One region of the Mycobacterium heidelbergense genome, then DNA from elsewhere that is predicted to be linked to it. Evidence: riboswitches for the same ligand, from Rfam matches in the RefSeq annotation. Region 1 holds a riboswitch; the other holds the start of a gene.
The links. Region 1 has a riboswitch for fluoride ahead of G6N25_RS09565 (MutS-related protein). Riboswitches for the same ligand answer to the same signal wherever they lie in the genome.
Positions count from the first base shown of each region.

Region 2: it holds a riboswitch for fluoride, as region 1 does, so the genes downstream of both, G6N25_RS15830 (inorganic diphosphatase) here and G6N25_RS09565 (MutS-related protein) in region 1, are expected to answer to the same signal.

Region 1 covers NZ_AP022615.1:2,030,048-2,034,759, reverse strand. The annotation lists gene G6N25_RS09575 (PPE family protein) at 1-1,346, shown strand, start outside; gene G6N25_RS09570 (DUF732 domain-containing protein) at 1,376-1,699, shown strand; fluoride riboswitch at 1,746-1,806, shown strand; gene G6N25_RS09565 (MutS-related protein) at 1,840-3,372, shown strand; gene G6N25_RS09560 (MutS-related protein) at 3,483-4,712, shown strand, end outside.
Region 2 covers NZ_AP022615.1:3,344,547-3,349,258, reverse strand. The annotation lists gene G6N25_RS15835 (MFS transporter) at 1-694, opposite strand, end outside; fluoride riboswitch at 1,522-1,583, shown strand; gene G6N25_RS15830 (inorganic diphosphatase) at 1,929-2,417, shown strand; partial or broken gene G6N25_RS15825 (prolyl oligopeptidase family serine peptidase) at 2,455-2,970, opposite strand; gene G6N25_RS15820 (amino acid permease) at 3,149-4,712, opposite strand, start outside.

The sequences.
Region 1 (4,712 bases):
GTCCGGGATCGGGGTCGATGCTGGCCGCCGCCGCGGCCTGGGACGATCTGGCCACCGAATTGCAGTCCACCGCGTCCTCTTATTCGTCGGTGATCTCGAGCCTGACCGGTGGGCCCTGGATGGGTCCGTCATCGCTCGCCATGGCGGCCGCCGTCGCACCCTATGTGGCCTGGATGCAGGGCACCGCCGCACAAGCCGCCGAAGCCGCCACCCAGGCCACCGCGGCGGCGGGCGCCTACCAGACGGCGTTGGCCGCCCACGTGCCGCCGCCCATCATCGCGGAGAACCGCGCCCTCGTGGCCCGGCTGGTGGCGACCAATCTTTTCGGCCAAAACACCGCGGCGATCGCGGCCAATGAGGCCGAATACGACGGGTTTTGGGCTCAAGACGCTACGGCGATGGATACCTACTTCGCCTCCTCGGCCAGTGCCTCCAACAACCTGACACCGTTCACCGAGCCGCCACAGACCACCGACTCCGCGGGCACAACGACGCAAGCGGCCGCGGTGGCCTCCGCGGCCGCCACGCCGGCCGGCACCGCGGCGTCAACCGCGAGCACAGCGGCCAGCTCAACCAGCGCGTCCGGCGGGATTCTGGGATTGCTGGCCGGGCTGGCCACCGACTACAACGACTTCTGGGTGGATCTGCTCAACACGGTGCCCAACGGGGACGCGTGGTTCACCGGCCTGTATAGCGCCGTCAAGGTTCCGCTTGGGCTCACCACGCAGTTCAACGACATCGGGCTGTTGATCAACTTTCCCGTGTCACAGTGGCTCAAGTTCGCCCCGCCCGTGGCGTATGGCGCACTGCCCAAAGACGCGCTGGGTGCCGGGCTGGGAGCGTTGGGCTTCGGCCGGGGCACGCTCTATAGCGCGGTCTCGGCGAGCATGGGAAATGCCGGCACATTGGTTGGAAGACTGTCGGTTCCGCCGAGCTGGGCCACGGCCACCCCCGCCATCAGGACCGTTGCCGCCGCCTTGTCGGCCGCCGGGCCCGATGCCGTGTCCGCGGCCGCGCTCGGCGGGGGAAGCCTGCTCAGTTCGATGTCGGTGGCGGGAATGCTCGGCAGCGCCCTGGGGGCGGGAGCTCCCACCGCGGTGGGAGCCGGCGCGCGCGGACGTCTCACCCCGATCAAAGACCTCAAAGGCAAGCAATCGCCGGAGCAGCTCAAGCGCCTGGTCGCACAGATATCGGAGAAACCCGAAAGCGTGCAGCACCATACTGTCGATCAAGACGGCCTTGACGCCCTGCTCGAGCAACTGGCGAAAAAGCCCGGCATCCACGCGGTGCACCTGTCCAAAGCCGACAAGCTTAAGGCCACGCCATCCGAAGCGCAATTAGCCTAGCTTGCAACATAATTGGAAGACAGTGAGGTATGAGAACACTACTGACGGTACTCGGTGTTTCGGCGATGATCGGGCTGGCCGCGCCGGCCTACTCCGATCCCGCTCCGGTTCTCGACGGCGACGACGCAGGCTTTCTCGCCGCTTTGCGCCAGGCCGGCTTCAGCTTTTCCAACCCCGATGCCGCCGTGGGCGCCGGCCGAGCGGTGTGCTTGTGCTTGAACAACGGCGAATCGGGCCTCGAGCTGGTGCACGACGTCAAAACCCACAATCCCGGAATGGACATGGAGATGGCATCCAATTTCGCCCTTCTCGCCGCGAAGTTCTACTGCCCCCAGCAACTCTCCAAAGCCTGAGCCGAAACCGCGCGGTGGCGGGCGCGTCCCCACCGATTCGGGTAACATCGAGGCAGGCGATGAAGCTCGCCCCAATTGCCACACCGGCTGATGGCTTCTACCACGTCAACGACGCACGGTAGAAGGTGGGGTAATCCGAGATGGCGAGCTTTACCAGCATCCTTGATCCCCGGGCCGGCAGCATCATCGGTACCGACACACCGCCGGACTGTTTCGCCGACCTGTATCTCGACCAGGTCATCGGCGCGGTGACGGCCGGATACGGTGGGAGTGATCTCGCACGTATCTTCTACGCGCCCCAACGGCAACCGTCGGTCGTCGAGTACCGCCAGCAGGTATTCCGCGATCTCGAAGACGATGAAACACGGGCACCGGTACAGAATTTCGTTGACGGCATGCGCACCGTACGAAGTCGGCTTCACGTGGCCCGGAACGCGTGGCATCGGCTACAGAAACAGGGCTGGCTGGTTGCCGCAATCGAAACCTATTGCCACGCGGTCGCGCTGCTGGGCGACGGTCTCACATACGTCCAACCGCGTTCTCGGGGGTTGCGTGACTTCGCCGACCACGTGAGGCGCTACGTCGACGGCGACGTTTTCAAGCGGCTGGTAGCAGACACCGAAGCGGTCCGCGAGCAGCTGCACGCGATCCGCTACTGCGTGCACGTCGACGGTCTTCGGGTCAATGTCGAGAAGTTCGGCGAACAAACAGATTACAGCTCCGAGGTCACCGCCACGTTCGAACGTTTCGCCACCGAAGTCAGCAAGGACTACCACGTCGCCCTCCCGGATTTCAAAGACATGAACCACGTCGAGGAGCGGATTCTCGAATGCGTAGCCAAACTCCATCCCGAGTCCTTCGCGCTGCTCGACAACTTCTGTAGCCGGCACGAACAGTTCATCGACCCCGCCATCGCCCGATTCGAACACGAAATCCGGTTCTACCTGTCCTATCTCGCGTTCATCAGGCGCTTCACCGCGGCCGGACTGGCGTTCAGCTACCCAGACGTCACCGATGAGCCGGGCGTCGTGGACGTGCAGGGCGCCTTCGACCTGGCGCTGGTGATCAACACCGCGGAAGGCGAAAGCCGCCCCGTCACCAACGACTTCTATCTGTCGGAATCCGAGCGAATATTCGTGATCACCGGCCCGAACCAGGGTGGTAAGACGACCTTCGCCCGAACCATCGGCCAATGCGCCTACCTCGCGTCAATCGGCTGCCCGATACCTGCCGGTGCCGCCAGACTGACGTTGCCCGACCAGATCTACACGCATTTCGAACGGCAGGAGGACCTCTCGACGTTGCACGGCAAACTCGACGACGAGTTGGTGCGCATCCATGACATCCTTTCGCGCGCAACCGATGCGAGCATCATCGTCATGAACGAGAGCTTTTCGTCCACCACGGTCAACGATGCCCTGCTCATCGGCCGAGAGGTGCTCGAACGAATCATCCAGCTGCACTGCGTCGCAGTCTATGTCAGCTTCCTCGACGAGCTGTCCGCGCTGGATCCGGTGTGCGTGAGTATGGTCGGCGACGTGGCGGACGACGATCCCACCCGGCGGACATTCACGTTCACTCGCCGGCCCGCCGACGGTCTGGCCTACGCCGCCGCGTTGGCCGACAAGTACGGCCTCAGCTACAACGTCCTAAGGCAGAGGATCAGCCAATGAAAGTTCGACTACTACATCCCGAACACGACCCCGACCTGGCGCCACGACTGCCCTGGCAACTGCAGGATCTCGTCGACAAGGATCTCGAGCTTCCGCGGGTCTACCGGGCGATGGCCGCTGACGACGAGTTCTTGTTCGAGACCGCCAAAAAGGTGGTGCCGCTGACCGTCATCGACCCCGACGTCATCGTCTACCGACAGCAGGTGCTGTCCGATTGTCTGGCCAATCGTGGTGTGGTGCGGCAGATGTATGGCGTCGCGGTCGACGGCGTCGAGGTGCGGCGCAAGGTGTTCCTCGGGGGATTGATGTCCCGCAACCCCGAGGCCATCCTGCGCCGCTCGGTACGGATCCTTGAACTGCTCGCCATCAACCTTCGACAACTGCGCGGCCTCTGCGACGAGCACGCCAAGGGATTCAGCTCGCCGGGATTTCGGCAGCTGTTGGCGATGATCGACGACCAACTCAGCGATGAGTACCTGGAGCAACTCGACGCGGACCTCGGCGAATTGCAGCTTCCGCGGGGCGTGCTACTCAGCGCTCAGCTCGGGCTCGGCAACAAGGGGGCGGGCTATCGGCTTCACCAGCCGCCGCAGCGCAGTTGGTGGGACAAACTGACCGGAAACCGCAACGGTTCCTGTGGTTTTGTCGTCGATGCCCGGGACGAGGCCGGCGCTCAAGCCCTCACCGAGTTGGCCGGGCGTGCAATCAACGACATCGCGAATACCGTCACCCAATCCGCGGACCACGTCCAAGCGTTCTTTGGGCGGTTACGGACCGAACTGGGTTTTTATTTGGGCTGTGTGAACCTTCATGAGCGGCTCACCGAAGCCGGTGTGCCCACCTGTCTTCCGATCCCCACACCAATCGGCCCACCACAATTCGGCTGCCGCGACCTGCGCGACGTGGCACTGTGCCTGACCAGTGGCAAACCTGTTACCGGCAATGACATTGACGCCGAGGCGAAGTCGTTGATCGTCATCACTGGAGCCAACGAGGGCGGGAAGTCGACGTTCTTGCGCAGCGTGGGCACCGCACAGGTCATGATGCAAGCCGGCATGTTCGTGACCGCGACATCGTTTCGCGCCAATGTCCGCGACGCCGTCTTCACGCATTTCAAGCGGGAAGAGGATGCCAGCCTTACGCACGGCAAGCTCGACGAGGAGCTTGCCCGCATGAGTGAGATCGCGGAGTTCGTCGGCTCGGCGTCGCTGCTGCTGTGCAATGAGTCGTTTGCCTCGACCAACGAGCGCGAAGGATCACAGATCGCGCGAGACGTGGTGCGCGCCATGGTCGAAAGCGGGGTCAAGGTCGTCTTTGTGACACATCTGTACGACCTTGCT
Region 2 (4,712 bases), 1.3 Mb from region 1:
GCACCGAGAGAATGGATCGCAAGTTGTCCGGCGAGATGCCGGTGCGATGCGCGACGATGTTGTCCATGCGCAGTGCCGCACCGACGCCGCCGATGGTCAGCAGCACCAGGTAGATCGCGCACACCCAGTATGGTGCCTCGTGGCCCGCGGTCGCCAGCACCACCAGCCCGACCGCCTGGATCGACGCCGACCCGAGGTTGGCCAGCCCACCGGTGAGGCCCAGCGCAAAACCCTTGAGCCGCTGCGGGTATAAACCGTCGACCTTGGCCAGCGACGCCGAGTAGTTGCCGCCGCCCAACCCGGTCAACGCGGCGCACGCCAGATACGGCCACAACGGCAGTCCGGGATGGGCAAGCAACACGATTGCCCCGATGGTGGGGATCAGCAACACCAGCGACGAGAACGTCGTCCAATTGCGGCCACCGAACCAGTTGGCGGCCATCGAATATGGAATGCGCACCAGCGCCCCCACCAGCGACGCCGTGGCGCCCACCAGCAGCTTGTCACCGGTCGAGAAGCCGTAGACGGACTGCGGCATGAACAGCACCATCACCGACCAGAGGTACCAGACCGAGAAGGAGATGTGCACGTTCACAACCAGCCACACCATATTGCGACGGGCGATGGCGCCGTTGCCGTCGTCCCAGGCCACGAGGTCTTCTGGATTCCAGTCGGTGATGCGCGAACGCGCCATGCGTCTTTTACCTTTCACGGACACTGTTGGGGCGACCGTCAGGCCACCCGGATATATGGCGGGTCGATTGTGATCGGGTTCGTTCATGGTTGATCGCCAACCGATCGAAAAGATCCGGAGTGCTTGGTGTTTCACATCCCATATGCCGGCAGCCGACCCGAACGGGGACCGCGACAGCACCCGCCGGGCCGCGGACACCACCGACGACATCGCAACGGGGGAAGCGGGATCGCAGCTATCGACGAAGATTGAACGGCCACTTACGGTCCTCCTGCGTCACACCCGGCCACGCCTGTGGCCGGCCGGGCACTGATCTGTTCCGCAGGGACCGTTGGCCGTCGATGCTTGACGCGCGGTTATGGCGAGCCCCACCGCCATCGTGCGCCGTCAGAGCCGACGACGCACATTTAAAACTTTCGTGATCTTATTGCTTGACAGTCAAGCCGAATTATGTTGATCAAACAACCCACCATGGCCGATGCACAGGAGACTTCCAGCTGATTGAAACATTACGTCCAGACGCGTCCACCCTGTAACCGGCGGCGAAGTGGGCAGCGCGGCCGGGCGGTTGCCACGACACGTAACGGCCAGGCGAGCACCGAGGGGGTCCCGAGCCCGTCCGACGGCCATGGGTGGCGTCGATCACAACCGGCCGGTGCGCGCCAAGACGGGGTGTCCGCGTGATATGTAGTCCAAATCTGTTGCTAATCAATGGATTTATAACTAAGTTGCGATCGAGGCTAGCGCCGTCCTCCGCAGACATGGCGTCGTCGTGGTCCGACGGGACGGCCTCGCCGCGCTTGACCAAAGCCGATTTCCATTGCTTAACTGACAGCGGCGATGGAGCCCGCCCTGAACCGCCGATCCGGCTGATGGCCCCTGCGAACATAGGAGTCGTAGGTGAAGCGCGCCGACATTCGCACCCACCCTCCGATTCGGTTGTACTCCGCCCCTGCGGTGCGCCGGCTCGTGATCTCGTTTACTGTGTCGACCCGATCAGGCACCTGGGTGTTGCCTGCGAGCCCTTGCCGTTCGCATATAAATTGGTATAATGCTGCGCCTCAACACCCCTGCGGGAGGGTCCGACGGCATGTCCGGCGGAGGCGTCGCGCGCCGGCTTTGGACGTCAACGAACCACTCGCACAACGGTATCCGGGTGAATCGGCGCGCCGCCGGAACGCGACCGACCCGCACACGATCCACGCACGACTCGCCGACAATCAGGAGTAGTCACATGGAATTCGACGTAACCATTGAAATCCCCAAGGGACAGCGCAACAAATACCAGAGCGACCACAACACCGGCCGCATCCGACTCGACCGCTACCTGTACACCTCGATGGGATATCCCGAGGATTACGGCTTCATCGAAAACAGCCTCGGCGACGACGGCGACCCTCTTGACGCCCTCGTTCTGCTGCCCGAGCCGGTCTTTCCCGGTGTCGTGCTCGCCGCACGCCCGGTGGGCATCTTCCAGATGGTCGACGAGGCCGGCGGCGACAACAAGGTTCTGTGCGTGCCGGCCGGCGATTCGCGATGGGATCACATCACCGACGTCGACGACGTGCCGTCCTTTGTCTTGGAGCCCATCAAACACTTCTTCGTGCACTACAAGGACTTAGAGCCGGGCAAGTTCGTCAAGGCCGCCGACTGGGGCAATCGGGAAACGGCGGAAGCAGAAGTGAAGCGATCCTTCGAACGGTTTCGCGCCAACGGTCACTGACGCCACGGACGAGCGGGGCGACGAGGGCAGCCAGCGGCTAGGCCGTGACCCGACGCGACGCGTAGATCTCGGCCAGGAACTGCTCGACGGCCACCGCCGCGTGCGCCGCGCGGGCGGACCCAAAGATGTCGAAAGCGTGTTGCGCGCACGGCAACTCGGCATATACCACAGGCTGACGGCTGACCTCACGGAGGCGCGCGGTAAAGCTGCGGGCCTGTTCGACCGGGATCAACGAGTCGTTGGTGCCGTGCAGCACGAAAAACGGTGGGGCGTCTTCGGACACGTGGCTGATCGGTGAGGCGATCCGGAAAGGTTCGGCTATCTCCGTGCGACTCAGCTTGAACACGCGCTTGGCCACCATCGGCACCATCAGCGGATGCATCGCGCCGTCGGATCGGGTGAAGTCGTAGACCCCGTAGAACGGGACGGCCGCCTGCACCCGGGTGTCGGCCCCCTCGAAACCCGGCTGAAACCGCGGATCGTTGGGGGTAAGCGCGGCCAGCGACGACAGATGCCCGCCGGCCGAGCCCCCGGTGATCGCGATCCAGCCCGGGCGACACCGCCGCCAGCGCCGCCGCCTGAACGCCGAGCGCCTGCACCGGAAGTTCCGACGCGAACAGGCCGTAGGCGAACGCGAACACCGACCCGTAACCGCGCCTGGTCAGCGGTCGGTAGCCGTTGGCGGTGAACGCGAGGCCCAGCGCGGACACCAGCACGGCTGGTCAGTCGCTTCACGGCCGATCCTTGGTTTTCCCGAGTTCGCCCACCTGCGCGGGGTCCTCGATCACGTGGTACGCCGGGTCGACCATCTCCATGGGCTTTCTGCCGCTTTGCCTGGGCTTGCCGATGATCCGCAGCAGCTGCCCGGGCTGGATGTCGGCGCCCCCGTGGCCGGCTCGGAACGTGATGGTGATTTCGCCGCTATTGTCGCCGACGACGATCTGCCGGACGGTCCGCCGGCGTTCGTTGACGTCCTGGACCTCGCTCACCCGCCCCTCGAAGGTGGCGCGCTGCCCGGGAATGAGGCCCCCAACGGTGATCACCGATGGCGGCCGCTCGGGGTGCTCATAGGCTTCGACTTCCTGCTCCTCGCTGCGCGAGACCCACGCTTCGACCTTGTCGAGCTCGCGCGCGATTCGTTGCTCGAAGCCTTCGGGGTACGCCTCCTTGATCCGGGATTGCACGTCGTAGGGCACGATCGTCGCCGCGGCGTCCGGGATCAGGCTGACCGCCCGGGCCACCTTGTCGGCGGTGCGGTCATGCAGCAGGCGTCCCAGCAGCGGCGCGTAGGTCCGACGCGGCAGCAACACCGTCACGTTGGTGTTCTGGCGCTCGTCGCGCGCCTTGGCGACCAGAACCTGCGCCGCCCGGGTGACCCGGCGGTCCGGGCAGTCGACGATCCGCAGCGGGGTGTCGAGATCGAAGTGATCCCAACGGTTTCGCAGCACCTTGGCGTGCGCGTCGTCGACCATGAAATGCACCGCGACCAGTTCGTCGGCCCGCAGTCCCCGCCCGTAGCGCAGCGCTTCGATCACGGCGAGGTCGACCGAGTTCACGAACACGAACACCTTGTGCCGCGCGTACTTCACCAGTTCGGGGCGATCGGTGCGGAACATCTCGAGAATGGCCGCCTCGGCGCGGTATTCCCGGTTGAGCCGCATCAGCACGAACACCAGCACCGGGAACACGACGACGACGAGCCAGGCGCCCTCGGTGAACTTCGCGACGGCGAAGATGCCCACCACGATCGTCGACAGGATCCCCGCCGACAGGTTGATCGCCAGGCGCCGGCGCCAGCCCGGTTCCCGGTGCGTCAGATGGTGTTTGGTCATTCCGTAGCCGGCCATCGAGAACCCGGTGAACACGCCGATCGCGTAGAACGGGACCAGCGCGTTGACCGAGCCGCCGGTCGCCAGCAGCAATGCCACCGAAAGCGCGGTGAGCGTGATGATGCCGTTCGAGAACACCAGGCGGTGGCCGCGTTTCGTCAGCTGCCGCGGCAGGAAGCGGTCTTCGGCGACGAAACTCGCCAGCGCCGGGAATCCGTTGAAGCTGGTGTTCGCGCCGGTGAACAGGATGGCCGCGGTCGACGCCTGCACGAGGATGTAGAAGACGTCGCCGATCGGGCCCTGACCGAACACCGCGCGGCCGATCTGCGACAGGACTGACGGATATTCGGTGAGATATGGCGTGGCGTGGGTGACATACGCGAGGTAGGCGACGCCGGCCAGCAGGAGCCCGAGGATGGTCGCCATGGCGGTCAGCACCCGACGCGCGTTGCGGCCCTGCGGTTTT